DNA from 4 places in the Paenibacillus salivarius genome. Region 1 is predicted to be linked to each of the others. Evidence: riboswitches for the same ligand, from Rfam matches in the RefSeq annotation. Region 1 holds a riboswitch; each other region holds the start of a gene.
What was found. A riboswitch is a leader RNA that binds a small molecule or an ion and turns the genes downstream of it on or off. The one in region 1 is predicted to bind cyclic di-AMP.

Region 1 (7,302 bases):
GATACGTTAAAAATGCTAAGCGGCCTTGAAAGAAGCGGATACTTATCCCAAGCCCGCAACATATAAAACTGTCCCATTCTTCCGGTGAATCTCCCCTCCACCTTAAGGCGGAAAACACCCGGTGCAACCTGTTCATTGGCCACTACCGTCGACATGACGCTCTCTCCTCTCCTGCAGTACAGCTGACAGTTATCTTTTTCTTCACTTAAAGATGCAATTTTTCCGAAAGAGAGTCTGTGACAAATATCACACGCGAAACCAGCGGTCATATTTCGCTTGGATAACGGGAATACCTATACTTAAACGAAAATTAAAAAAGGGAGGGGCGTTTCCAATGAGCAAGGCGGTGGCAAAGCGGACAGTTGCCTGTGCTGTCATATTAATCTCGGCTTTGATAACCGGTGTTCTATTTCCCGGCTCTAGCTTCGCAAATACGGACAACCAGCAAAAAAAGCCGGAAACAAGCGCTCCCAGTCTAGGAGAGCTGCGACGTAAATATTCGGAAACGTTCAAATTCCGCGGACCGGAAGTCAAGCAAATCGCGTTCACTTTCGATGATGTGCCGGACCCCCGGTTCACTCCGCAGGTTCTTGCGGTTCTTCGGAAGGAAGGAGTAAAAGCGACCTTTTTCGTGGTCGGTCACCGGGCCAAAAAATTTCCCGACCTGGTTCGTCAAATTCATCAGGAGGGACATATCATCGGCAACCATTCCTTCAGCCATCCGCAATTCAAGAAACGGTCTATAAAACAATTTCAGAACGAGATCCAGCGTACCGAAAATATCATTATGAATCTGATCGGATACCGTCCGAAGCTGATACGGCCTCCGTACGGAGAAATAAATGAGGAGCAAGTCAAGTGGCTTAAAAAGAACGGTTACACCATCGTGAACTGGAATGTGGATTCGCTGGATTGGAAAGGGATTGGAAAGGAAAAAGTCGTCAAGAACGTGCTTCAATCCGCAGGTCCCGGATCGATCATTCTTCAGCATGCGGGAGGAGGCACAACTTCCGATTTGTCGGGGACAATCGAAGCCTTGCCCGAACTGATTCAATCACTTCGGGCAAAAGGCTATCAATTGGTCACGCTTCCGGAGCTGCTCCATGTAACGAAGTATAAATAAGTTTTATTTCAAAATATAAAGCTTGATGTCCTGAAATCCAAATTCGCTGACAGATTGCTGGCTGCCCGGAATGAAAATATCGATCCGATTTCCTTTAATCGCGCTGCCTTGATCGGCTGCGGTAGCGACAAAGGCTTGTTTAGGCAAATTCGGATGAGTATGACCCGTAACGAGAACCTTGGTCCCCATCGGGATCACGCTCGGATCTACGGCGATCGTTCCCAATTCCAGGGGATTTCCGAAATAGTCCACGGCTCCCCATTTTCCGTTTTCGCTTGCTGCGGAAGAATAAGCGGTCGCCTTCACGTCCAGCGTTTTGGAATAGTTAAATGTTTTTCCCCAAGCTTCCACAACCTGGTCCGTTGCGGAAGCTTTTAGCGTTGGCAGCATAACCGGAGCTTCCGCCGCTTTGGCGGATACGGTCTGTTTCGATGCGGCCGGCTCATTTCCCGGAATCACGATATCGAGTCCCGCAAAAATATTCGTTGCTTTTACGGACGGATTAGCGGCCATCAATTTGTTCATATCGACGTTGTACTGCTTCGAGAGTAGGTAAAACGTATCCCCATCCTTCGCTTTATGTAACGCGTCCGCATGGGCCGGTATAGCGTGAAGTGTTCCCGCCAACCCCAGTGTAAGTAATGTTGTTTTAAAGATACGTCCAATGTTCGAGTGTCTGTTCATGTTGTCGATGTCCTCCCTGGATGTAGTGCCTGCGGAGTTAGTTGTCGGGTTAGGAAAAGAGGAGTTGTTCCCCGCGCTAGAAGCAACACAGCGCTTCACCCCAAAGACCAGCTTTCTCCGGCGCTAACCGGTTAAAAGGCTGTTCGGTAAATCGTCCCCCGCACCTGCCCTGGCAGGTTTCGGCTCACTCAATATATCACAATTTTGTAACCAATGGAGCAAGAAAATGTTGCCAACACCCTAACCCTCTTGAATCTACGGGGTTTTTCACGGTTACAAGTGATTACAATATCGTTAAAAACGTAGCTATAAATAGAAAAAAACCGCCGGAGCAAATCCTCCTGCGGTCGATATTGTTTTACACTACAATACTTTACTGAGAAAATCTCGGGTGCGTTGATGCTTCGGCGAACCGAACACCTCCTGGGGCGTGCCCTGCTCCAGAATAACACCTTGGTCCATGAACAGGATGCGGTCTCCTACCTCCCGGGCAAAGCCCATCTCGTGGGTCACGATCACCATCGTCATGCCTTTTTCGGCAAGGCTCTTCATGACATCGAGCACTTCGCCGACCATCTCCGGGTCAAGCGCGGAGGTCGGTTCGTCGAACAGCATGACGTGCGGTTCCATGGCCAGGGCGCGTGCGATGGCGATCCGCTGTTTTTGACCGCCGGACAGCTGAGAAGGATAAGCGTCCCGCTTATCTTCCAGACCGACCGTGCGGAGCAAATCCATGGCGATCGCTTCCGCTTTGGATTTATCCATCTTTTTCACGCGGATCGGAGCCATCGTGATGTTATCGATGACCGTTTTGTGAGGGAACAGATTGAACTGCTGAAACACCATGCCCATCTTTTCGCGCGTTTTGTTAATGTCATGCTTTTTATCCGTAATCGATTGTCCCTCGAAGGTGATTTCTCCCCCGCTCGGTTCCTCCAGACGGTTGATACAACGCAGAAAGGTACTCTTTCCCGAGCCGCTCGGACCGATGACCACGACAACCTCGCCTTTGGAGATTTCCAGATCGATGCCCTTCAAAATATGAAGTTGCCCGTATTTTTTATGAAGCTGCTTAACGGTGATCACTGGCTTTCAACTTCCTTTCGAACATGCCCATAACGCGGGACAGTGTAAATGTCAAAATAAAGTACATGATCGCGACGATCAGATATGGAGTCATACCGTTATAAGTTATGGTGACGATCGCGCCCGACTGGAACATAAGCTCGGTGACCCCGATGAAGGAAACGATGGAGGATTCCTTAATGATCGTGACGAACTCGTTGCCGATCGCCGGAAGCACCGACTTGATCGCCTGCGGGATCACAATGAAACGCATGGACATGCCCCGGGTCATCCCGAGCGAACGGGCCGCCTCGTTTTGTCCCCGATCCACGCCTTGAATGCCCGCCCGGAAAATTTCAGCCAAATAAGCGGAACTGTTGATGGAAAGCGTGATCGCCCCGGATTCAATCGCCGAGAAATTGATACCGAACGCCGTGGAAAAACCGTAATGGATAATAAACAATTGAACGAGCATCGGCGTCCCACGCAGAAACTCAACCCAAGCATGCCCGATAAACCGGACGATTCCCCAAGGAGACATTCGAATCAGCGTAATGATCAAGCCCAGCACAAAGCCGCACAATACCCCGATAGCCGCCAACAGCAGCGTGTATTGGAGACCCGTAAAAAAATAACTGCGGTACTCCCAGAACATCGTAAACAAATCCATGAATCCACCATTCCTCCTAATTCACCCTAGATACGTATACAAAACAAAAAATAGCGATTTTGCTCGCTATTTTTTGGATGGAACGAGAGCCTTGCTTATTTCTCGGCAAGTTCGGTAGCTTCCGTAACGAATTTGTCGATGGAACCGTCGCCCATCAGACGATCAAGCGTTGCGTTAACTTGGTCAAGCAATTCCGTATTGCCTTTTTTCACCCCGATGACATAACCTTCGTCTTCAGTGACCGGTTTAGCGTCGGTAATGGTGATGCCTTCCACGTTTTTAACGAACGACTCGGCTACAGGGCCTTCAATAATCGCCGCATCCACACGGTTCGATTTCAGTTGCATCACGATATCGTTGATTTTGGCGAGGGAGGTAAGTTTTGCGCCAGCGATTTCTTTGGCGATTCCCTCCTGGATCGAACCCTTTTGAACCCCGATTTTTACGCCTTCCAAAGACTCCATGGTAGCGTACTTGTCTTTATCGGCTGTACGGGTTACTACCGACTGTTCAGCTTTGTAATAAATTTTCGAGAGGCCGACTTGCTCTGCGCGTTCCGGCGTAGGGCTCAAACCCGAGATGACCAGGTCCACTCTTCCGGTATCCAATTCGTTCAGCAAGGAGTCAAAGTTCATATCCTTGATTTCCAATTCGGCACCCATGTCCTTGGCGATTTCTTTAGCGATATCGATGTCGAAGCCGACGATTTCATTTTCGCCTTTTTCGTTCATGATTTTGAATTCGTACGGAGGAAAGTCCGCACTTGTTCCGATAATCAGTTTCTTGGCCGCGCCGCCGTTACCCGAACCGTTGCCGGAACCTTGGCTTTCCGTGGCCGGTGCCGTGTTGCCGGCGTTATTTTTATTTTGTCCGCAAGCGGCAAGTACACTCGTTACCAACATTAGCGCTACAATTAACATACCCCATTTTTTCATCTGTCTCTCTCCATTTCTGCACATTTATTAGACCATCGTTCGATTTACTAGGCTAATTATAAGTGAATGTGTATATATATGCAAAGACATTTTTCACATTTTCATCTTTTTTTCATTTTGGAACCTTCCTTGACTGAGAATCATACAAGGGTAAAGTGTGGAATAATGGTTCATATCCAGTCCCATCGGGTTATAAATTGCTGAAAACCTTGCTAGTTCATTAAGATGACGTGAGGAGGTGGCCCCGTGCTTCTTGAAGCTCTCTACCATGTCCCCCGGGATAAATGGGCTTATGCTTATGATGCATCGACGATCCATTTGCGCGTGCGGACGAAGCGTGACGATGTGGAGCATGTTTATGCCATGACGGGCGATAAATATAATTGGGACGGAACGTACCAGGAAATCCCATTGGAAAAAGCGGCGCATGACCGGATGTTCGATTATTGGGAAGTCGCCGTAAAACCAAAGTTTAAGCGGCTGTCCTATGCATTTAAACTCACTTCCGGGTCCGAAACGGTGTATATGCTGGACACGGGCGTTCAGCATGAAGGGCCGACACCGCCGGGTGAGCTGTACGAATTTCCGTATATTCATGAAATCGATCTGTTCAAGGTTCCCGAATGGGCCAAAAAGGCGGTCTTTTATCAAATCATGCCCGAACGTTTCGCCAACGGCGACCCTTCGAACGATCCGGAGCATACCGTGCCTTGGGGCGGAAAGCCCACGCGTGACAATTTCTTCGGCGGAGATTTGCAAGGCGTGCTTGATCATTTGGATGATCTGACCGATCTGGGCGTTAATGCGATTTATTTCACACCGTTGTTCGTTTCCCCTTCCAATCATAAGTATGATACCGTGGACTACAAAAAAGTCGATCCGCACTTCGGGGATAACGAACTGTTGAAGCGCGTCGTCAATGCCTGCCACGAGCGCGGAATCCGCGTGGTGCTGGACGCGGTGTTTAACCACTGCGGAGAGCAATTCCCCCCGTTTCAGGATGTGCTGAAAAACGGCGAGAAATCCAAATATGCGGAATGGTTTCACATCAATGAATATCCGCCCCGAATCAAGGACGGAATCCCCACGTACGATACGTTCGGTTTTTTTGGGAATATGCCGAAATTCAACACGGCGAATCCGGAGGTAAAAGAGTACCTGCTCGGCGTGGCGGAATACTGGATCCGGGAGATTAAGCTCGACGGCTGGAGGCTGGACGTGGCGAACGAGATCGATCACCATTTCTGGCGCGATTTCAGGCAAGTCGTCAAAAAGGCGAATCCGGAGGCCTACATTATCGGGGAAGTCTGGAGCGATTCGTTAACCTGGCTGCTCGGCGACCAATTCGATTCGGTCATGAACTACCCTTTTGCCGATAAGGTGCTCGAGTTTTTCAACGGGGGCATGGACGGCTACAGTTTCTCCAATGAAATGGGAGCCCTGATCATGCGTTATCCGCAGCAAACGAACGAAGTCATCTTCAATATGCTTTGCAGTCATGACACCCCGCGTTTGCTGACGAGGGTCGGCGGAGACAAAAGAAAGCTGAAGCTGTGCGTCGTTTTTCTGTTTACGTATATCGGCACCCCGTGCATCTTTTACGGGGATGAAGTCGGGATTACCGGGGAAGGCGATCCCGATTGCCGAAAATGCATGGAATGGGATATCCGTAAGCAGGATCGGGAGCTTTATGACTTTTATAAACTGATGATCGCGCTTCGTAAAAAGCACGGTGCCCTGCGCCAAGGACGGTTCCGCTTTCTGCAGGCGAACAGCAACGATCCTTGCATCGTCTACGAACGGATGGATGAACACATGCATTTCACCGTTTGGATGAATAACACCGGTAAATACCGTACTTTGTCCCACCCGATGGAAACGGAAGATTGGCGGGACGCGTTATCCGAAGAGCGCGTAAAACCGAAGGACGGGATGATGAACATCGGATTGGATCCTTTCGGATTTCGGATTTTATACCGCAAATTGAAATAAAAAGATAGCCAGACCCGGACAACAATTCCGAGGTCTGGCTTTTGTTTTACCGGGTAAGGCGTTCATAAATATCGATATACTGCCTGGCCGAGCCGTTCCAGCTGTAATCGCCCGCAAAGGCGTTGGCGACGATTTTTTTCCATTCCTCCGGTCGCTGGTAGAATGAAATCGCTCGTCTCAGTGTGAACAATAAGTCATGGGCATTAAAGTTGGTGAACGAGAATCCGTTCCCTTCCCCTGTATATTCATTATAGGCGTGAACGGTGTCATTGAGCCCGCCGGTCTCTCTGACCACGGGAATGCTTCCATAACGGAGAGCGAGCAGCTGACTGATCCCGCAGGGCTCAAACCTTGATGGCATCAGGAAGATATCGCTGCCCGCGTAAATCCGGCGAGATAATGCGTCGCTGAACCTGATTTGCACGGACAGTTTTTCCGGATGGCGATAAGCAGCCTCCTTAAACCAATCTTCATACGCGCGGTCCCCCGTGCCGAGCACGACAAACTGGACGTCGTCGAAATGAAGCCATTCATCCATGATCCTCGTGACCAGATCCAGTCCTTTCGGCTCGACCAGCCGGGTGATCATCGCTACGAGCGGAACGTCCGGCGCTTGGGGCAAGCCGAGTTCCTTCTGCAATTCGATCTTATTCTCCCGTTTTTTGCTCAGGCTGGTACGGTATCGTACAGGGATTTCCGGATCGGTCGAAGGATTATACAGCTTGACATCGATGCCGTTGACAATGCCGGATAACCGATCCCCGAGTGACCGGAGCAAACCGTCCAACCCGTATCCGTAATGCTCCGTCCGAATTTCCGACGCATAGGTCGGA
Region 2 (7,302 bases), 460 kb from region 1:
GAAACCCGGGATTGGTTATGGCGCCGTGCCCCAGGTTCGTCATAAAGCTGATTGCCGTCGGCAGCAAAATAATGAACGGATGTACCAAGATCGCGACCGCGACGAGCTTTATTTCCTTCGCTTCAATCTTGCGGCCCAGAAATTCCGGCGTCCGCCCGACCATCAGTCCGCATATGAACACGCCCAAAACGGCGTACATCAACATATTCATCAGTCCCACGCCTTTGCCGCCAAACACGACGTTCAGCATCATCTGCGCAAGCGGAACAAGGCCGCCTAGCGGCGTCAGCGTATCATGCATATTGTTGACCGTCCCTGTCGTAGCGGCCGTGGTCACGGTTGTAAACAGCGCGGAGCCCGCGATACCGAACCTTACCTCTTTCCCTTCCATGCTGCCCTGCGAGGCGTCGATACCAAGCGCGTTGATCGCCGGATTCCCCTCCTTTTCGGAGAAATATGCGGTGGAAAGAAAGACAAGGAACAGAATCATCATGGCCGAGAATATCACCCAGCCTTGCTTTTTGTTTTTGGCGAACAGACCGAAAGTGTATGGCAAAGCCGCACCCATAATCCACATCGACCATATTTCGATCGCATTCGTAAGACCGTTCGGATTTTCGAACGGATGCGCCGAGTTGGCGCCGAAAAATCCTCCGCCGTTCGTTCCCAAATGCTTGATGGACTCGAGCGAGGCAACCGGTCCCACGGAGATGCGCTGCACGTTGCCTTCCAGCGTTTGAATCGCAAGTGTCGGCTCCAATGTCTGGGGAACCTGCAACGCCACCAGGATCAGCGTAACCAGCAACGCCGCAGGCAAAAACACCCGGATATGGGCTTTCGTAAAATCTTCGAAGAAGTTTCCGACCGTTCTCCCCCGCCGGGTCAGCCCGCGTATAAAGGCAATCGCCACGGACAAGCCGGTCGCCGCCGAGGTAAACATCATCATCGTAATGACGGCCATTTGCGAAAAATACGACAATCCCGACTCTCCGCTGTAGTGCTGCAAGTTCGTATTGGTCATAAAGCTGATGACCGTGTTGAACGAAAGCGTTGGCTCCATCGCTCCGATCCCGTTCGGATTGAAGGGAAGAATACTCTGAAGCCGCAATATCAAATAGCCGATTCCCGCCAGTACGACGTTCACCGCAATCATACTGAACGCATACTTTTTCCAGCTCATGCCTTCAAGGTTTTTGAAACCGATCAGCCTATATATCAGCCGCTCCGTTCCGCCGAAAATCTTGTCTGTCCGGTTCGGTTCTCCCGAAAATACATGATATAAATAAGTGCCTACCGGCTTCACCAACAGTAAGATGACGCCGATCACGACAAACATTTGCACAAAATCCATTGGGATCCCCCTCAATATGATGGCTTTGTTAAAACTTCTCGGGATGAATCAGAGCATAGATCAAATATAGAAATACCAGTACAACCATCAATCCGATCATAATCACGGTTTATTGCCTCCCTCGGTTCCAGTTTGCTATTTTTCAAGTTCGGCTTCCGGAAGCCCATTTGCCAAAAATCCGACCTCGCCGCTTGCGGAATGAATGATGAAGTCGGCCCCCAGCCCCTTATAAATCATTCTCGGATCCTGTTGGGGCGTGATGACGATAATCGGGCCGGCCGCCCACATGCGGCAAAGCTTCAAATACCTGCATGTCAGGGCCAGACTCGTTTCAAAAATAAACGCCCGCCCGATCGGATACCCGGGTGCCTGCCATGTATTCTCATCATCCGTCTTTACACGGATCACTTTTTGGGCTCCCAGCTTCCCTGCCTTTAGCTCTTCGGTCCTGTTATTGACGATTAAAACAACCTTCCGTCCCTTTGCCAGAAGCAACAGCGTAAAATTACGGGCCGATTTGTTCGGCGCGGCGACGAGGATGCAATCTTCTTCCAACTTGATTTCCTCCTTCAAACGAAAAAGGCCGCAGGAAAGGAGGGTACCTTTCCGCGGCTTAAAAATGGCGTTCGGGCCAAATCAGCTTATGGCGGGTGCCTCTCTCCATAACGCTTACGAGGTTAGCTGTCGGATTCGGACGCGAGAGTCGCCCTACGCCGGAAACATTCCGGCGATTCACCCCAAGAAATCTCCGATTTAACGGTCCGAAAACCGGTAAACGGAGGTTGATGGTTCCCCCGTTTCTGCGTAAGCAGAATTCAGCGAATGAGACATTGTTTTTCATGAAATTCAATCATTTTTTCATATTAGGCCATAAAAAGACCACGGAGGCATACCGAGGTCCCCTGTGGCCAATTTTGGTGCGGCTCGCAGTTCACCCATCCTCTCTCCATCCACGCTTACGAAGTTAGCTGTCGGATTCGGGCGGTGAGAGTCGCCCTACCCGTACGGAAGCCATGGATTCCGTACGCGATTCACCCCTGTCCGAAGGTCTCTCCCACTCTCACATGGAATTGAAATTCGAACTATACGGCCACTTTTAAATGGATGGCCGTCGGTTCCCCCGCTTTCCCGCTACCGGGAAATTCAGCGATCAGAAATGGTTGTTATTTATTTCATGGATTGAATCATAACTCCAGTTCCGAACAGAGTAAAGTCATGCTGGCGGCAAAAAAAGAAGGGGATTTGACGAATATACGAATCAGCAGCGTTTTCATTCATCACAATCTCTCTCATTTTCGCGATAACTCGACTATACTCTTATTTTCTAGATTTCGACCCGGCTTATCCGATTAAAGGACAATAAAAGGATATTGCCCTTAGAAAAAACTTGCGGATACAATAATAAATGTAAACGTTTACAATTATATGGAGGCGGGCCGCTGTACGATCCGTCAGAAAGCGAGGGGTATTTATGCCGAATTTTGATCAAAGTTTGATGAATCGGTTTGTTCGCCCGACACTCAAATGGCTTTCTGCTGCATTGTTTCTAGGCTTCCTGTTGTTTGTCCTTATCCAGGTTCCGTCCGTCCGCGCCGAATCCCAGTTAACGATGGATTCTCCGAAAAGCGGCGAGTATGTGTCACCGGGATGGCTGCGGGTCACGGGCCAATATTCCGACATCTATGACATCAAGCTGATTGTCAACGGCACGGAGCAGATTCCGGCCGTGGTGGAGCAGTCGGACGGATTTGAAAAGGGCAACTGGTACGCGGATCTGAACACTTCCAAATATGATGGAGACGTTTCAATCATCGTCAGGGGACTGCAAAGTGTGACTCGTTACGGGATCACTACCGCAACCACTTCCGTTTATGTGGATAACCCTGAAGCCAGCCTCCCTGTCGTGAAAATAACGAACCCGGACGACGGTACCACGGTTCACGGATCGGTTCCGGTAAAAATTCAGGTGGATTCCAAAAATGCGATCGATCAGGTGGAAGTGAGAATTAACGGCGGACCGTGGCTCTCTGCCAAACGTACGGGCAATCATTATCAGTTCAAGTGGGATGCCAAGCGCCTGGACAGCCGTACATCGAGCATCGAAGCGCGCGCCATCGATACGTTCGGCAATATCGGGCGGAGTACGACGGTATACGCACATACCGGGAATTGGGCACCCGAGCCGATCACACTGGAGCATCAAGACCGGGCCATGTGGATCTGGGAAAAAGCAGCTTACAACTTGTTCCTGAATCCCGGTTCGAGAACGGCGCTCCAACAGATGGCCGACGATACCGAAACGTTCGGCTCCGATCCGATCACGACCTTCTATATCGGCGTCTTCCCTTACGAGGGCGTGGACATTCTTGAAGACGAGCCCGGAAAGGTCCGCGATTTCATCCGCTGGGCGCATGCCAATGGATATCAGGTTCATGCATGCATTGCCGGAGGCACGGTTCCTCCCTACTACGGTGCATTAGAGCCCTACCACGGCTACGCGATCCGGGAAATCGAAAAAGTAATCAACTTCAACCTTTCCTCTTCGGAAGCGGAACAATTTGACGGCGTGAACGTGGACATTGAGCCGTATATTTTACCGGAATTTAGAGCGGAAAAACCATCCGTCCAGCTTCAATATCTCGATATCCTGCAAAAAATGATCGACCGCAGAGATACCGCCGGCATCGATCTTCCCTTCGGCCCTGCTATTCCGCGCTGGTTTGACAGCAGCGATGCAGCACAGGACATTACGTGGAACGGACAAACAAAATGGCTTTCGGAACATGTCCAAGACATTAGCGACTATATTTCGATCATGGATTATAGGGATACCGCCGAGGGTGGGCCTGGCATTATCCCTCAAGCACAAGGCGAACTCGATTATGCCAACGCGATCGGCAAACCGGGCTCGGTCATTGTCGGCGTCGAAACGCTGGATATTGCCAGCAGCGGGGACCCTGAAACGATCACCTTCCGTGAAGAAGGCAGACTTTATATGGAAAGCGAACTTGATAAGGTGTACGCCGCCTTTAACGGGAACCCGGCATTCGGCGGAATGGCCATGCATCATTACGATTCCATCCGCTGGCTGCCTTCAGCCTGGGGGCCCGGAGGTTTCAAATGGAACGTAACCCCTACGGATACCTCGCCTCCTTCCGGACTGAATCGCGAGCCGGAGGCTGCAGTGTGGGATTACAACTCGATCCAGCTCAACTACGGGCGGGCTACCGACAATTCCGACATCGAGGAATATGTCATTTACAGAAGCACGGAACCCGGATTCACGCCGGACGAATCCACGATTGGCGGAACCTCCCGTAATCTGTCCTACCGGGACACCGGACTGTTGCCGGACACGACCTATTACTACCGGGTAGCCGCGGTCGATATCAGCGGCAATATCGGCCCCGTATCGAGCGAAGTCTCGGCTACAACAGAGAGCACGAGCCTCCGCCCCATGATCATTGGCGATATGACTATCGTATTTGACGGCACACGCGGAAAAGTCACCCTGCAAGTCATCGACCTGGAGACAGGAGCACCCGTTGCAGCACAAGTTCATGGCCGTTTCACCTACAACGGCGGCAGATATGTGGATCTTGTGGCCGATGCCCAGGGCATGACTTCGGCAACCTCCGAAGCGTTGCCCAAATCCGCCGGACTGGTAGGATTTTTGCCGCAGCGGATAACGGCTCCCGGCTATTACTGGGCTTCCGCGCTTGACCGGCCTCATTCCGTAACCGTATCCTGGCCGGAGTGATAGAAATTCGCCGACAAAATCCCCCGGACGACAATTCGTATCGTCGTCCGGGGGATTATTATTTTCGTCCTAACGGTACGTTTTTAAGAACGCACCAAATCCGTTGGATTTTTTCTCGCCCTACGGAAAAAGGCTTTCATATAAAATTCAAAAAGGGATTATTTAACATATCAAATATTAATTGTATACTGAGATTAGGATACTAGAGATAGATGCAGGTACATACCATTCGAGCAACAACGTATCTGTTAATTTTATTCTAAAGGAGCGAGAAAAGAATGAAGAAAACAAGATTTCTGAAAGCGCTTTTATTAGTTTGCGTATTTCTTGTTAACCTCCCTTCCCTATCTATGGCAAGTGTCAGTGATCCTGTCGGAACGGCTAATGTTACCAGAGAGGAGGCAGATACAGTTGCAGCATTATTCTTGGAGAGGCATCAATTTTCGGAACCATTTTCGTCTTTGATTTCCGTTGAACCAGTTTACAATATTAATGAAATATTGCTTGGATATTATTATAAGTTTGACAAGCAATACGTTCTAGTATCGGCTAACAAATCTTACTCGCCGGTATTGGCTGCAGGTAAAGGATCTCTTGAAATTACTGAACTGAGCAATGGAGAAAGACTGTATTATATGGGAGGTATTGAAGCGGTTTATGCTTCAAATTCCCAGAATGTTATATTGGGAGATCGGGAGAATGGACAGAAAGTTTCCGCCCAATCACCCCCCCTCCTTTCAACAAACCCTAATGCGGCATCCGCATGGAATGCTTATTTAAACGGTTCGGCAACTGCCATAGGGATTAGAGCGCTATCGGAGAGAAAGCTGACGATTGAAACGTTTGACCAGTACGCTTCCGGTGTAAATCATTCTAACTCGGCATGCGGGCCAACAACTATGGCGGCTATTTCGGAGTACTGGAGAACCAATGGATTTGGTCTGTTGCCATCCACTACTTACTACGGCTCAAAAGCTGCCACGATCAATCACTTTTATAGCGAACATGGGGGTACCATAGTAGGAATGAGCGTTGCAGGAGTAAAAAACGGGCTTGTCGCCCATAATGGCGATTTTTACCGTTCCGCAACGGCTTCTACAATCACAACAGGATATGCCACGTATAGAAGTGAAATTAATGCTGGCCGCCCGGTTGCGGTAAAATTTGATACGAAATTCACGTTTTTTGAACCGGATAGGGACTACGCATACGATTATCACTGGACAGTGGGTAAAGGGTATGCATACGATAACTTTGACAGTATGATTATTATTAATGACAATACCGGAACCTCCCAAGAGCATTACATTGATTTCCCAACCAATCAGCCGATTTTGTCTTTAGTCTCATTCTCAATGTAACTAAACTCCGGAAATAAGCAGGAAAGGAAAACTAGTGAAAAATAAACGTACATTAATCATGTTCATTGCACTTCTAACGATAATCATCATTTCGGTGGTATGCTTCTTCATTTCCGAGCATCGAAATAAACAAGCAGCGGAAAAGCTGGGAAAAGCCTACGTCATCGAAACTTACGCGGAGAACAATGATTTGAAATTAACGGCTTCATGTCATCCGTTCTTCAGCAAAGGGGATTATCAAATCATTTTGGAAAATTCACGCGGTGAAGCCTATTTTCTAATGATCATGCTTACAAGAGACCGAGCCCTGATGTCCGTCGATGATTTAACGTCCGACGTCCGCCAAGGAGATTCTGTGTTCCCATGTCGGCCTTGATTCGCCCAGTCCAAACCTTTAATCGCCGCAGAAAATCCCCCGGGACGAATCCGTATTGTCGCCCGGGGGATTTTTTAATTTACGTTCATCCGATAGGTTTTTACGGCATGAACCAAATCCATGGCGTTTTGCGTGATTGCCTCGTAACGTCCTTCACGAATCAAAGCCGGATTGGCCAAACATCCTCCGAGTCCCACGGCTGTCGCTCCCGCGGCCAAAAACTCGCCGATGTTGTCCAATCGCACTCCGCCTGTGGCGATCAGCGGAATCCGATCGAGCGGAGCCCGGATTTCTTTTAAATAACCGACACCTAAAGTAGCCATCGGAAATACTTTGACCGCCGTCGCCCCGGCCTTCCAGGCCTTGACGATTTCCGTAGGCGTCATTGCGCCCGGAAACACGCCTACGCCTTTTTCCAAAGCGTATTCGATGACCTCCTCGTCCAAATTTGGAG
Region 3 (7,302 bases), 2.6 Mb from region 1:
TTTTTTAAGGTGTTTTTTCCGGTATAATAAGAATACATGCCGTCAAGGCAATGATGAAGGGAGCTGTTCTCAGGTGGGAGTAAAGCACGGCAGGGATTATGAATTTATTTTGGCAGATTTAACGGCGGCGGTAGGCCGTATTCCCGATAGCTACATATTTTTTGAAATGGAAACTTCCGAATGGGAGAATCTTTCTTCCGAAGAACGGGGCGAGGTGCTTGAAGCGCTGGCGGAGGACTTGTTCTTTGCCCTCGGCACAGAACCGGTGATCGAGGTGGGAAGCGCCGTGGTCGTTTATGACCGGGAAGCGCACAGGATCAACGTATTGATTGGAGAAGAAGAACTGACGAGCGTCAAACTGGTCTAGTCATTTGGATTCTGAAGATAAAGCGTGGTAAAATTTATTTTTGGAATAAGAATGCATTGATTCACCCGAATATTGTAGTTTGTATCCCCCTAGCCGAATAATTGTCCGCGACAGGAATACAATATAGGGACGCGGGGTTAGAAGGTAATACGTGAGACCTGGAAGTTTTGAAGAACGGGAGGAAGAAAGATGCCGTTTACACCGCAAGAAGTAGAGGCGCATTTGGAAAAGCTGGAGGGTTGGGAACTTGAGGAGGGCAGGTGGATCACCCGCAAATATACCTTCTCCAACTTTATGAAAGGGATTGCTTTTGTCGATGAAGTGGCTGCCATATCGGAGGCATTTAACCATCACCCTTTTATTACCATTGACCATAAAACCGTGACGCTTCGCTTGACATCTTGGGATGATGGCGGGATAACGGCCGTCGATATAAAGGAAGCCCAGCAGTATAATGAAGCGTTCGAAAAAGCGCGCTCTGCCGGCTAATCATACGTCTGCGGAAAAACGCCCGCCAGGATGCACATGCATCCAGGCGGGCGTTTTGTGTTGAATTTTTATTTCTTTTCTGAAAGCCACATGGCGACGTTGGCGATTTCGTCTTCCTTCAATTTATCCTTGAAAGAAGGCATCATGCCGCCGCCTTTCCCTTTGGTGATAATGCCGTACAACTGATCCGCCGATAGTTCGGAGCCGACTTTATTCAGAGCCGGACCGGCGCCGCCTTGCAATTGATCCCCGTGACAAGTAATGCAATTTGCTTTGACCGTAGCCTCGGCCTGTTCGGCATTTAATGTGATTTCAGGCATTTGCGGTTTCTCTTCCTGGGCCACCTGCTCCCTGCCGGGCAATGTAAACATTAACACAGCTGCGAAGGCGCACGCCACGACCAAAAGTCCGCTCATGATCCACTTCTGCATTTCCATCGTCCCTCCTATGTAAGCTACCCCTTCCATTATAGCGGAACATGCCTGACGATCATAGCTTTTGTGTCAAAAAAAGTAACGATTTACCGTTAGTATATGAAGAAAACATAAAGTTCATGTGCTGTACATCACAGACAAGTGTTTTATTACTCTGTCGGAGCTCCTTTGAACACCATGCAGTAATAAGGTTTGGATATGCCGCCGGGCGTCATTTTTTCGTAAAGATCGGTAATGACAAAGCCCGATTTTTGATATGCCCGGATGGCCCGGGTGTTCCAGGTCAATACCTCCAGGTCGATCACGTCGCGCGGTTTGCGTCTGGCCGCTTCCTCCACAATGGTAAGCACAAAACTTTTACCCAGCCCCCGGCCGCATAAATCAGGCCTCATCCCGATCCCCAGACGGGTTACGCCTTCCATCGGAAAGTACTGGGCGAAGCCGGCCAACTCGCCTTGCTGATCGAGTAAAGAGACGTACTGCTGGGCTCTCAGGGCGGGGTTGCCGAATTCCACGTCAAGCGCCTTCATTTGTTCCCAAGGGAGCCAGCTGTAAATATCGTAGGGAGAATCGTAACGCCACGTGCAAATATCCGCGCCATGGCTTTCTTCCATAGGTACGATTCGGAATGGTGTAATCGAATTTTCCATTATTAGCGCCTCCTTCAACGATAGGGATGCAATCGCGATTGCAGGGTTCATGTTCTTTTTACACTCACTCTAACGGGATTTTTTCGGGTTGTAAAGGTTTTCGCGCGGAAGATTGAATTTTCCTGTTTAGCCTTTCGCGAAAAGGGTAAATCTTGGATATAACGGGGATTGGAGACGGGAGTGAAGAGGACGGAACGGAAACAAAAAAAATTGCCTGACAGGCTTTAAAGAAGAAACCTTTTACTCTGGTCCTTCGTTATATGAGTAGCAACCAAGAAAAAGACCGCGGACGATTCCGGCAAGAATCGCTCGCGGTTACGCAATGCATTTATATTTCGGAAGCATATTTGGAAAATCAGGTTGTGCTGAGAATGCGCTTTGCGCCGACGTACCGGGTTTTATAGTAACTGTTGCTTAACTTGTCTGTCCGAATGCCTTTTGACGACGAGGCATGGGCAAACGTTCCGTCACCAAGGTAAATACCGACGTGGGATACTTTCCCGTTACCCAAGGTATTGAAGAAGACCAGGTCTCCGGCCTTTAATTGGCTTTTGGCCACGGAAATTCCTTTCTTGTATTGATCGGAGGATACGCGAGGCAAAGTAACGCCTAATTTTTTGTATACGTATCTTGTAAAGCCCGAGCAATCAAAACCGTTGATTGTGGTCCCGCCGTATTTATAAGGGGTACCGTATACGGATTTGACGACGTTGTTCAAAGTGGACTCTGCATGTACGTTTCCCGTCCCCATGGTGAACAGGATGGCTAAACTCGTAGCTGCTGCGGCGATAGTCTTTCTCAAGATGTCATACTCCTTCCAAGGCCTGCGAGGTTAGCTTGCGGATTCGGTTGAAGGTTCCCTATGATCCTTAAAAGAGGAAGTTTAAAAAGTCGACTTTCGGATCAATTCACCCCAAAATGGTTCCCCCGTTTCCCGGATGCAGGGAATTCGGCTGTTCTTAGTTGTGTGCATCCAAAACAACGACGACGATCATTACAATACAAATTACAAAATTGTTACCATTTACGCAGACTATTTTAGCAAAACTCGCCTCAAATGGCAAGTTGATGAAAAGACCCGCAGGATTCATCCTAGAATCTCTGCGGGCCAGACGGAACAATTATTCTACTGCATCGTGATCCTGGATGTCGCTCGTAACTTCCTCGTACTTATCGGAACTCATAATGCGTTTAGCGCCAACGTAACGCTCGACGTAATATTTTTCACTCATTTTGCTAATGACGACGCCTTTAGAGGAAGAAGCATGAGCAAATTTTCCGTTACCGACGTAAACGCCGACGTGAGAAACGCCTTTTCCTGAAGTGTTGTAGAACACCAGGTCTCCGGCAATCAATTCATCCTGGGATACTTTCGTGCCCATTTTGTATTGGGCGGCGGATTGGTGCGGCAATTTAATGCCGAGCTTTCCGAACACGTACATCGTGAAGCCGGAGCAGTCAAAGCCGGACGTTGTCGTTCCGCCAGAGACATATTCCGTTCCCAGAGCATTGTCCACGACGGAATCCAGTTTGGAATCCGCGAAAGCGCTGCCAGCTCCGAGGCTAAATAGTAATGCAACACTTACAGCTGTTACGGCTAGTTGTTTCTTCAAGAAAAAGCTCCTTCCAATGCCTACGAGGTTAGCTTAAGGATTCGGTTGAAGGTCCCCTATGACCCCTCTGTTGCGAGATCAATTCACCCAAAGTGGTTCCCCCGTTCCCCAAAAGGGATTCGGCTAGTAGTTTGAGTCTGTAAATGGTAACAAAAATAATTACAAAACTGTTACTTAAATTGTGCTGTTGTTATTGTAACAAAGGTAAGTATATTTTGGCAATGGTTAATTAGCAAGTTTAAGAGGAAAAACGAGCAAAAAGGCCCCCGAAAAACACCCGGAGGCCTTGCTGCGCAAGGGATCGGAAAAAGTGAAGAAAATTTAACTTTTTTGCGTTTTGGTATGCCAAAGCTGGTATTGAGAGGATAAATTCCAAACTTGCAAAAGGCTCCGAATAAAAGGATAGGATTGTTGTAACAAAAGTGCGATCAACCCGGTCCAAATCCAAGAGACGGTGCCGAACAAAAGGAACAAGATGGCCCCGGAAGCGCCGAGAATAAAGGCAATGGCGATACCGGGCAGCAAATGCCTCATACATAAAATCAGGGAAGCCCATATGCCGGTCTTGAACAGGTATCCGAATTTGGCGAACAACAAGACCTGACGGACGATCCAACCATAGGCCGCCCAAGCGAGAACGTAACCCATCAGCGTCAGCATGGGTGCGAGCCTGTCGCCGGAGGGGATCAGGCGCGGAAGCAGGGCAACAAGCTCGGGAACGATCCAAACCGCCGGCAGAGCCAGAAGAGCAAGCTCCAGCAGAAAAAAGAGCGAGACGGGCTTCCAAAATTCCTTCATCCCCCGGAATAAGGTCAACCCGGTTCCCCGGGCGTCCGGAGGAGTGAATCCATACAGGATTCCGGCCTCGAGCAAGGGCGTCAACAGCAAGCGAAGGACGACCATCCCCAGCAACAGCCAGGCATATCGATGGACCGCCGGATTATGAGATAATTCGAATTGGCCTTCGATCAGATAAAGCAGCCGGCTCATTTCCGTGGGGGGCGGGTCCGGGTACCTGGACAGAACGGCAATCACTGCCGAGTGAATCAGCCGGTACAGAAACAGCCCCCAGAGCAGCTGATAAAGAAACAGGATGATGATAGAGGGAAATTGGCTCCTGACAAGCCCCCATCCATTCCGTACATAGGTCATACTTTTCCCTCCTAGAAATGTTATGAGCATGATTTTTCGTGACATCTACCAAATCAAGGTCCCCAGCAGCGCCTCCAGGAGTTTGACGACGCCCAGCGTCGTGCGGGTACCGGTCGTTTCGTCAATTTCGGCCTTGATATAGTTGTTGATATGCTTGTTTTCCAAGACCAGCGTATAATCGGGATCGATCTGAACCCAGTCAAGCGGTTCCTTGTACTGCAGGGTCATCTGGATCCGCTCCCCGTTTCCGTTCCAGTTTTTTTGAATCGTATTCCCATCCTTGAAATGGAACAGGATCGGCACTTTCGCTGCCGTTCCGCCTTGGCGGCTTAGCTGAACGGTGGATTCATAGAGGGGATCGGCACCGTTTTTGCTTTCTATCTGAGCAACGCTGACTCGGTCTACCGAGTAATCGGTCATTTTGCCGCCATATACGTACTGATTGAAGTAAGACTTCCAGCTTCGGCCCGACACCTGCTCCACGACCCGCTGGAAATCGGCAGTAGTCGGATGCCTGAAGCGGTATTTTTGGCTATAGGTATATAGAATTCGTTTCATGGTCTTGGAGCCGACCTGGCGTTCGATATCCATCAGGACAAGCTTGCCGCGATAATAGGCGTTTTTCGCATACGTGTCGCCGGAGCCGTATTTCCAGGCCGGTTGGGTCAAGGAAGCCGGCGAAGAGATGAGCGCGGCCTGAACGGGAAGATTCGAGGCGATGCCGAATTCCTGTTCCATTAACTTGTCTTCGGCATAGGACGTAAAGGCTTCATCCAGCCAGGCTTCTTCGAATTCATTGCTGGCGATCATTCCGTAAAAGAACTGATGCCCGATCTCATGTATAACCGTCCGTTCCAGCTCGTCGTATCCCGGGGCTTCGCTGGTGGCCCCGAACGATGTGACCAGGGTTGGATATTCCATGCCTCCGGCGCCGTTCCCGTTTCCCGGCGGGACGACGACGGAAAGCGTCGAGTATGGATATTTGCCGTACCATTTGCTGAAATTGGCAAGGGCCACCTTGGCGGCATAAAAATAACGCTCTTTCAAATCTTTATGGGCAGGGTCCAGATAAAGCTTGATTCGGACGCCCGGCACTTCGGTCGAGGAGAAGGGCTCCTCCGCATAAATGAAATCGGGCGAGGCCGACCATGCAAAGTCATGAACGTCGTCGGCATAGAACTGGACCGTTTTCCGCCCGTCTTTGCGGGCCGCCGGTTTCGTCTGGAATCCGGTAGCGGCAACGGTATAGGATTCGGGAACATCGATATTGACGCTATAAATGCCGAAATCGGAATAAAATTCGGAGTTCCCGTGATATTGGTGCAAGTTCCAGCCTTCCGTTTTCCGGCCCCGCGTCCCGACGGGTTCATATACGCTCACTTTCGGGAACCATTGTCCGGCCATCACAAAGTCTCCGGCAGTACCCATGCGGGCGAATATTTTCGGCAGTTTTACCGTAAACTTGATCTTCAGCGTGACGCTTTCTCCGCCGCCGACGGTGACCGGCAAGCGGACCTTGGCCAAAGTCCGGTCATGGGAGTTCCCGTCATCCGGTTGGACGTACTGCAGGCGGTGAAGCAAGGATATACCGTCCGTTGTCCGGATCTCCGTCAATTCCATGGACCCCCATCCGTCCTTTGGCATCGCGTCGTTTCTAAGCTTGCCGCCGGATTCTTTCATGAACGTCGTGTTCGCCGAAGCGAAGGCGTTGGGGTATAGATGCAGATATAACTCATTGACGGCCTTTTTTCCGGGATGAGTCCAGGTCAGGGTTTCCGTGGCGGTCAGCGTCCCCTCGTTCTCATTTAACTTGACCTGGATGTGATACTCGCTGACCCGGTTGCTGAGAATTTCCGCTGTCGGCTGCTGGATGCTTTCGGCCTGGGGAAGAGCCGGTTCGTTCAGGGCGACTTCCTTGGGCTTGACCTTATTCGGAGCAAAGGAGGCCTGGCTTGAAGGATTCGTGCTCAGGGTGTAAAATACGGTGCCGGCGATGAGGCACAGGGCAAGAAGGGCAATGCCGAAAAAGTAAATACGTCGGGTCATACAATGGATACCTCCCGTTGACAAGCATCTACAGCATGTATATGTTTGCTTTTGGGAGATTATTAGCTAAAATTGAATAAAGAAACTTCCGGCGGGAGGGAACCATGGAGAACAACAATAATCAGTCCAATTCACAAGCCACGGGTAAAAAGATTTTTGCCCTCAATATTATCAGCAACGACGACAAGAGCAAGCACAAAGGCTTCGGGGCCGGTTCGATCGACCTGAACAGCATGTCACCGGTCATTATCGACGGAGATGAAGCTTATATCGATATCGGCGCCATGCATGCAAAAAGCAAGGTAGAGAAGGGCATCAAATTTTCCGTGAACCGGGAAGACGTCCCTAACGGACGCCAGGTATGGATCGTTTGGGTGGCGGTGGACCGCTCTCCGGAGGGGCAATTTTACGGCGGAATGACCGCATGCGAAATGTGGATCGATACCGAAGCACGGCGGGGATGGAAAATTCTTGCCGACCACGTCAACAAAATGGACTACGCATTGAAGCGGCGGATCATTTTGGAGGGCCTGTCGGCGGAACAAAAGAAT
Region 4 (7,302 bases), 1.8 Mb from region 1:
GATTCGCAGCTTTTACGTCGATGAAACGGCGCTTCAGCAGGGATACGACGAAGTGGAGATATTATCGAAGGACGGCGCGCGCGTAGCTGCCGTCAGCCAGGTATTCCGGTACATCAATGAAACAAAGGATACGGGGTTGAAACCTAAGGGCTTGTATCTTGAAGGGCATTTCGGAACGGGTAAAACGTTCCTGATGTGCTATTTGCTCCATGAGTTGGCCAAGGAAGGTCATTCCGGCGTGATTGTCTATATGCCGGATTTCGTGGAGGATCTGAAGTCCATGATGCAGGACGGGCAAAAGCTGAAGGAAACGACGGAGATCATGAAAGAGGCCGACCTGCTGATCTTCGACGATATTGGAGCGGAGAATTTGAATCCTTGGGTAAGGGATCATGTTTTGGGTTCGATTTTGAATTACCGCATGAATCGGAAGCCGACTTTCTATACGTCGAATTATTCATTAAAAGCGCTGGAAAAGCATCTTAGCTTTACGAGCAAAGACGGCGAAGAACGGCATAAAGGCGAGCGGCTCATGAACCGGATCGCTCCCTTTGTGGACGTGGTTTTTGTGGACGGCGTCAATAAACGCGGATCGTTTTGATCCATTTTTTCAGTAATGCGAAAAAGAGCACTGCCGAGGAATAGCGGTAGTGCTCTTTGTCTTTACAAATGCAAGAGGGCTGTCCTTCGGTCATTCAAGATGACTTCGGGACAGCCCCTTTGCGTCGCCGCTCTTAACCGGCAATAAATTTAACGATAACCATTCCGAAGAAAATAACTGCCATAAACGTGAGCATGCCGAAGAATCCGTTCATCAGGTCGAACAAATCGTTGCGCGGTTCTTCGTTAATATGCTCCCGGGGGTCGGTCACATGTGTGTTGGCATCCATGACGACAGGGCCTCCTCGCATAATTAAAACGTTGTCAATAATAAACATCATAGACAGTTCGTTTTTGGGTTATTATTAGTATAACCAATCGTCCTGAAATTTGTAAAGAAGACGTGTTCATTACGATTTTTCTTTTACTAAAAAAATGTGGTATAATTGACAACACGCCTGTTAATTAGGAGGAGAGTAAAATGGCAATTGTAAATGTATCCGATCAAACTTTCAATAATGAAGTCGAAGGCCAAGGTTTGGTTCTCGTTGATTTTTGGGCTCCATGGTGCGGTCCTTGCAAAATGATCGCTCCGATCTTGGAGGATTTGTCTCAAGATGTTGGCGATGCCGTTAAAATTGCGAAAGTGAACGTGGACGAAAATCCGGAGTCCGCTTCCCGTTTCGGCGTGATGAGCATCCCGACCCTGATTTTCTTCAAGGACGGCCAGCCTGTCGATAAGCTCGTAGGGTTGAACTCCAAAGAAAACCTGAAAAACCTGATTGCCAAACATCAATAAGGTCCGGGTATTAAGTAAAGTTTGCCTGCGCCTCCGGTATGACCGGGGGCGTTTTCTGCGTATATCGAGATGCTTATTCCAGGCGGGGGAGGAGGCGTTTTAGCCATGGAATCAAGTTCAAATGAGCTCCGGGAACAGGAAAAGGCGATGGAGACGATCCGGCACAAGCTGGCGCTCTTGCCCGATTTGCCCGGCTGTTATCTGATGAAGAACAAGGACGGGGCGATCATTTACGTCGGCAAGGCCAAAATTCTGAAAAACCGGGTCCGGTCTTATTTTACGGGAAGCCATAACGGCAAAACCCAAATGCTCGTTTCCGAGATCCGGGATTTTGAATATATCGTCACCGGCAGCAACATGGAGGCGCTCATTTTGGAGTGCAACCTGATCAAACAGCATTATCCGAGGTATAACGTTCTTTTGAAGGACGACAAAACCTTTCCATATATAAAAATTACGAACGAGCCGCATCCGCGTTTGGAAGTGACGCGTCGTCTGCTGAAGGACAAGGCGAAATATTTCGGCCCTTATCCGAACGCCTATGCGGCCCAACAGACCAAGAAGCTCCTTGACCGGATGTATCCGCTGCGCAAATGCAATGTCATGCCGAAGGAGGTTTGCCTTTATTACCATATCGGCCAGTGCCTTGCGCCGTGCGAGAAAGAGGTCGAACAGTCCGAATACGACCGGATTACCCAGGAAATATCCTCGTTTCTGAACGGGGGGCATGAAGAAATCAAAAAAGAGCTGCAGCGCAAAATGGAGGAAGCCGCCGAGGAGCTTTATTTTGAGCGGGCCAAGGAACTTCGGGATCAGATCATCAATATCGATGCGATTATGGAGAAGCAGAAGATTACGATCTCGGACGCCAAGGACCGCGACGTCTTCGGTTTCGCCGTGGACAAGGGCTGGATGTGCGTTCAAATTCTGTACATGCGGCAAGGGAAAATGATCGAGCGGCATGCATCGGTGTTTCCGTTTTACGGCGATGCCTACAGCGATTTCTTGTCTTATGTGACCCAGTATTACAGCGATAACCCTGCGCTCCCGAAAGAGATTTTGCTTCCCGAAAAGGACGGGGCACAAACTGAGCCGGCGGAGACCGATCAAAGATCCGACGCTCATTTGGAATCCGAAGCCGGCGAAAAAAGCGAAACGCTGGACCCGGCAAGCGGAGCGGCCGCGCTGAGCGAATGGCTCGGCGTGAAAACGCTCGTGCCGCAACGCGGGTTGAAGAAACAGATGATCAAAATGGCGGAAGACAATGCAAAGGTCGCTTTGGAAGAGAAGTTCCGCCTTATCGAGCGGGATGAGGAGCGGACGCGCGGGGCCGCCGAAAATTTGGGGCGGGCGATCGGGCTTCCGGCCGTTTCGCGGATCGAAGCGTTCGATAACTCCAACATTCAGGGTGCGAATCCCGTGTCCGCGATGGTCGTGTTTATCGACGGGAAACCGGCCAAGAAGGAGTACCGGAAATACAAAGTCCGGACCGTCGAGGGTCCGGACGATTACGAAACGATGCGGGAAGTCATCCGCCGCAGATACGAACGCGTGCTGAAGGAGGACCTTCCGAAGCCGGACCTGATTATCGTCGACGGCGGCAAGGGCCAAATTTCCGCGGCGATCGACGTGCTTGAAAACGAGCTCGGCCTCTATATTCCGGTCGGCGGGCTCGTCAAGGACGCCAAGCACCGCACGGCGCAGCTGATGGTGGGCGATCCGCCGGAACCGGTGCGCCTGGCGCGGGACAGCCAAGAGTTCTACCTGCTTCAGCGCATCCAGGACGAGGTGCACCGGTTTGCGATTTCGTTCCACCGGGAACAGCGGGGCAAATCGATGGTGGCTTCGCGTCTGGACGCGATCCCGGGCATCGGCGAGAAACGCCGCAAGGCGCTGCTCAAGCATTTCGGATCGCTGAAAAAAATAAAAGAGGCCTCCGTCGAAGACTTCCGGCCTCTTTCCATCGGCGATAAGCTCGCCAAACAAATTATAGATGCCCTTCAGGATGAGGAGTCGTGAACAACGGCTCCTCTTTTTGCGTTCTTTGCAGCGGCGGCCGTTCCTTGCCCGGAGGATTAAACAGGTAAATGACATAGGCAACGATGGCAGGCAGCACGATATAGAACACCCCTGCGGCAATATTCACCGTTCCGCCCATAAACATCAAGCTTAGCGACATCAGAATGCTGTCAAAGATGACGTGGGAGAACATCGCGGCCATAAAGCCGTATCTTAGGAAAATGTAGCTGAACAATAGGCCGATGAACAATAGTTCGACCGGACGGGTGTAAAACGGATAGATCGGGTACAGCGTATGTCCGAGCGCCCAGATCAACGTCGTGATAACGCAGGCTACGAACGTACTCCGGAACATTTTTTTCAGCATCGGAATGCCGAACAGCCGGTATACGGCTTCTTCCCCGATCCCGGCCATCCAAGCCGCTAACGGGAATAACAGCGGATAAAGCATATTATACGGCGATTGGGAAGCATCCGTGGTCGACCAGCTCTGAATGGTGTTATCAAGCACGAGGTAAATGACCGACTGCACGCCCAACAGGATGAGCGCCCAAGCGTATCCGTCCGCCATCGAAGCCAGAACATGGCGTCCGTAGCCCGGCTCTTTGGCGCGTGCCCATAATGCGATCCCCTGCTTGCGCCACAGTCCGTCTCCGCCGACCAGAGAGAAATAGACCGATGCGGCCATAATTAATGTAATAATGCCTTGGACGATGAACGTGAAAATCAGCACGGGAAGGTCGATTCCTTCTTTTTCAAAGTAAGGCAGCATATTAAAGGCGAAGAACATCGAAATGACGAAATAGACGGAAGCAAGAAAGATCCCGCGTTTGAACGACGTGTGAACCTTTGTCAATGCACTGTAGACGATGGCAAGAATGCCGAGCACGAAGGTCAGCAACCCGTAGCCCAGATAAGTGAGCCAGCTGGCGATGGTCGTCTGTTTGTCTACATAGTCGGTATATTCTTGCGGAACCGTAAATGTGCTCTCGATCCCGGAAACCCGATCGCCGTAAAAGCTGACCAGAACCTCCGCCTGAGATTTTCCGATTTCATAATCGGTAATCGTCAGGTAAATCCCCTCCGGCGATTCGTCGACCATAAATTGAACATCGTCTTGAAAACCGAGTGCCTTTAAGTACGGTTGCGCCGCATCCATCTTTTCCTCCCAGCTCATCATGCTTTCCGCGGGCTCCAAGGCGCCGGTACCGTTTTTCGTATCTTCCAGAAGGTCGATAAGGCTGTTTCCGGTTGTCTGTTTTTCCTCGAAGCCGACGACGGCCCCGGATTTCATATGTACATCGACCGTCAGCGCCCCCAGCCCGTTCCCCGGCTGATCAAAACGGACTTGGAACACATCCGTAGGAAATTGTTTATCGAATTTTTTTAAATAATCCCCCATCAGATCCTCGCGGGTCAAATAACCGTAAAGATCGGACCGGGACTCGTAAGTGATCAACGGATCTTCAAGAGCGCCTGAAAATCCCAGCGTATTTTTGGCAAATTGACGGGCGTGCTCGGCGGCTTGATCGGTAGTTATCACCTGGGTCGATTGCTCAAGCTGCTGAGATTCCGAGTCGGAATTAGGGACGATCTGACAAAGGATAAATACCACTACGCTGATGGCGGCAAGTACCCATAATGTTCCGGTTTTCATCCTCCATGCTTGCGGTTTTGGTTCGGATTGCATGCAAAAACTCCTTTATTTGTTTTTTTGAATCAGTATGATTTCTGGACGCTTTTGTCAAAGTAAAGATAACACAGGGCGGGATACTTCGCTAGGGAACAGAGGTTTTCCGTGAAAAGTCGAAATAACTACGGCAAAAACAAGCATGGCTCTGATAACGGAATACCTTGCGGCAGGATTCAGCGCATTTAAGTTATTATGGGGTTTTTTCAACCTAATAAACCTTTGTGGCGGAGCGGAATAAAGCTTATAATCCATTTGACGAAAATGAAATGAAAACAATTGAAACTAAATAGGATGGCCGAATTTCCAAAGAAAACGGGGGAACCGATTTTTAGGGGTGAATTTCGTTTGTTTCACGGGTCAGGTGCCTGGTGAACAAACGAATAGGGCAGGCCGCGCAAGCCCGAATCCGTCAGCTAACCTCGTAGGCCTTTGCAGCAGGGACCAATCAAAAGCATTGGATTTCCAGTGCTTTTTTTCTTTGTTCTTTTTTGGCCCATTTTAGTGTGAGGTGAAACGTATTGTTATCGAAATGGCTCAAATTTTCGCCGCCACAAATCCTCGTACTGGGCTTTGCGGCAATCATTCTGGTGGGGTCGCTACTCCTGATGCTGCCGATTTCAAGCACGACCGGCGAGACGCTTCCGTTTATCGACGCCTTTTTTACGGCGACGTCGGCGACATGCGTTACGGGACTCGTTGTGGTCGATACGGGAACCTATTTTTCCGTCTTCGGCCAGATCGTCATCATGCTGCTTATCCAGGTTGGCGGTCTCGGCTTCATGACGATGGCCACCCTGTTCGCGCTTGTGTTCAAACGCAAAATTTCGCTGAAGGACCGGCTGATCCTGCAGGAGGCGATGAACCAGAGCTCGATGGAAGGGATCGTTCGGCTGATCAAAAAGGTGCTGATCTATTCCTTGGTGATCGAAAGCTGCGCCGCTTTGCTGTTCGCCATCCGCTGGGCGTTTGACATGCCGTTGGGGCGCGCCGTGTATTTCGGGATTTTTCACGGGGTCTCGATGTTCAATAATGCCGGCTTCGACTTGTTTGGCGAGTATCGCAGCCTCACCGGCTATGTCGATGATCCGATCGTAAACTTCGTGGCGATGTTCCTGATCGTATCGGGGGGGATCGGCTTTATCGTTCTGTCCGATTTGATCGAGTTCCGCAAACGCCGCAAGCTGTCGCTGCATTCCAAAGTGGTGCTTTCGATGACGTCGGCTTTGATTTTGATCGGCGCGGTCGTGGTTTTTGTATTTGAGTTTACGAATCCGAAATCCTTGGAGCCGCTGAATTGGAGCGGTAAAATATGGAGCTCGTTCTTTCAGTCGGTCACGCCGCGGACGGCAGGGGCCAACACGCTGGATATCGGCACTCTCCGACAAGCGACCCAGTTCTTCATGATCATCCTGATGTTTATCGGGGCATCGCCGAGCTCCACCGGGGGCGGGATCAAGACGACGACCTTTACGATTCTGATCGGGGCGGTAATCTCCATGATTCGGGGGCGGTCGGATCTCGTGCTTTTCCGGTACCGGCTCGTGCAGGAACGGATCTTCAAGGCGGTAACGATTACGATGCTTGCCTTGTTTCTCGTCATTGCGGTGGCAATGATATTGTCCACCACGGAGGATGCAAATTTCCTGAGCATATTATTTGAAACGACCTCCGCTTTCGGTACCGTGGGACTCACGATGGGTTTGACCGGAAAGCTGACGGTTATAGGCAAAATCATTATCAGCTTCACCATGTTTGCCGGACGGCTTGGCCCTCTGACGCTGGCCTATGCGCTTGGGCCGAAGAAGGGTAAAGAATTATATAAACATCCCGAAGGCAAAATGATTATAGGATAAGGGGAAAATGAGATGAAAACACAGCAGTTTGTAGTGATCGGGCTTGGGCGCTTCGGTTCCAGTCTGGCGCTTGAGCTGATGGACCTCGGATACGAGGTTCTGGGAATTGACCGCGACGAGGAAGTGGTCGATGAATGGGAAGACCGGCTGACGCATGCCGTCGTGGCCGATGCGACCGATGAAGAGGTTTTGAAATCGCTGGGCGTGCGAAATTTTGACTGCGGGATCGTCGCGATCGGGGACGATATCCAGATGAGCATCCTTAGCGCCATCCTGCTTAAGGATCTAGGCATCAAGACGGTCGTGGCCAAGGCGATCTCGGTCCTGCACGGGCGGGC

Region 2: linked by a shared signal. The riboswitch ahead of ACSFXJ_RS14375 (hypothetical protein) and the one ahead of ACSFXJ_RS12285 (3D domain-containing protein) in region 1 are both predicted to bind cyclic di-AMP.
Region 3: linked by a shared signal. The riboswitch ahead of ACSFXJ_RS00520 (C40 family peptidase) and the one ahead of ACSFXJ_RS12285 (3D domain-containing protein) in region 1 are both predicted to bind cyclic di-AMP.
Region 4: linked by a shared signal. The riboswitch ahead of ACSFXJ_RS20890 (TrkH family potassium uptake protein) and the one ahead of ACSFXJ_RS12285 (3D domain-containing protein) in region 1 are both predicted to bind cyclic di-AMP.

The regions. Positions count from the first base shown of each region.
Region 1 is NZ_CP195592.1:2,712,615-2,719,916, reverse strand. Features, by position in the region: gene ACSFXJ_RS12295 (dihydroorotate dehydrogenase electron transfer subunit) at 1-155, opposite strand, end outside; gene ACSFXJ_RS12290 (polysaccharide deacetylase family protein) at 335-1,123, shown strand; gene ACSFXJ_RS12285 (3D domain-containing protein) at 1,127-1,807, opposite strand; cyclic di-AMP (ydaO/yuaA leader) riboswitch at 1,819-2,002, opposite strand; gene ACSFXJ_RS12280 (amino acid ABC transporter ATP-binding protein) at 2,171-2,893, opposite strand; gene ACSFXJ_RS12275 (amino acid ABC transporter permease) at 2,880-3,542, opposite strand; gene ACSFXJ_RS12270 (transporter substrate-binding domain-containing protein) at 3,638-4,477, opposite strand; gene ACSFXJ_RS12265 (alpha-glycosidase) at 4,724-6,469, shown strand; gene glgA (glycogen synthase GlgA) at 6,516-7,302, opposite strand, start outside.
Region 2 is NZ_CP195592.1:3,172,516-3,179,817, forward strand. Features, by position in the region: gene kdpA (potassium-transporting ATPase subunit KdpA) at 1-1,351, opposite strand, end outside; gene kdpF (K(+)-transporting ATPase subunit F) at 1,380-1,451, opposite strand; gene ACSFXJ_RS14375 (hypothetical protein) at 1,487-1,906, opposite strand; cyclic di-AMP (ydaO/yuaA leader) riboswitch at 2,003-2,182, opposite strand; cyclic di-AMP (ydaO/yuaA leader) riboswitch at 2,289-2,510, opposite strand; gene ACSFXJ_RS14380 (Ig-like domain-containing protein) at 2,823-5,111, shown strand; gene ACSFXJ_RS14385 (C39 family peptidase) at 5,390-6,472, shown strand; gene ACSFXJ_RS14390 (hypothetical protein) at 6,507-6,848, shown strand; gene ACSFXJ_RS14395 (bifunctional 4-hydroxy-2-oxoglutarate aldolase/2-dehydro-3-deoxy-phosphogluconate aldolase) at 6,923-7,302, opposite strand, start outside.
Region 3 is NZ_CP195592.1:103,192-110,493, forward strand. Features, by position in the region: gene ACSFXJ_RS00500 (hypothetical protein) at 74-367, shown strand; gene ACSFXJ_RS00505 (4a-hydroxytetrahydrobiopterin dehydratase) at 557-856, shown strand; gene ACSFXJ_RS00510 (c-type cytochrome) at 925-1,287, opposite strand; gene ACSFXJ_RS00515 (GNAT family N-acetyltransferase) at 1,440-1,940, opposite strand; gene ACSFXJ_RS00520 (C40 family peptidase) at 2,296-2,742, opposite strand; cyclic di-AMP (ydaO/yuaA leader) riboswitch at 2,747-2,905, opposite strand; gene ACSFXJ_RS00525 (C40 family peptidase) at 3,062-3,553, opposite strand; cyclic di-AMP (ydaO/yuaA leader) riboswitch at 3,556-3,688, opposite strand; gene ACSFXJ_RS00530 (hypothetical protein) at 3,875-4,705, opposite strand; gene ACSFXJ_RS00535 (M1 family metallopeptidase) at 4,751-6,751, opposite strand; gene ACSFXJ_RS00540 (YwhD family protein) at 6,856-7,302, shown strand, end outside.
Region 4 is NZ_CP195592.1:4,518,157-4,525,458, reverse strand. Features, by position in the region: gene dnaI (primosomal protein DnaI) at 1-601, shown strand, start outside; gene ACSFXJ_RS20910 (YqzM family protein) at 735-890, opposite strand; gene trxA (thioredoxin) at 1,082-1,399, shown strand; gene uvrC (excinuclease ABC subunit UvrC) at 1,505-3,418, shown strand; gene ACSFXJ_RS20895 (CPBP family intramembrane glutamic endopeptidase) at 3,387-5,108, opposite strand; cyclic di-AMP (ydaO/yuaA leader) riboswitch at 5,395-5,555, shown strand; gene ACSFXJ_RS20890 (TrkH family potassium uptake protein) at 5,630-6,964, shown strand; gene ACSFXJ_RS20885 (potassium channel family protein) at 6,977-7,302, shown strand, end outside.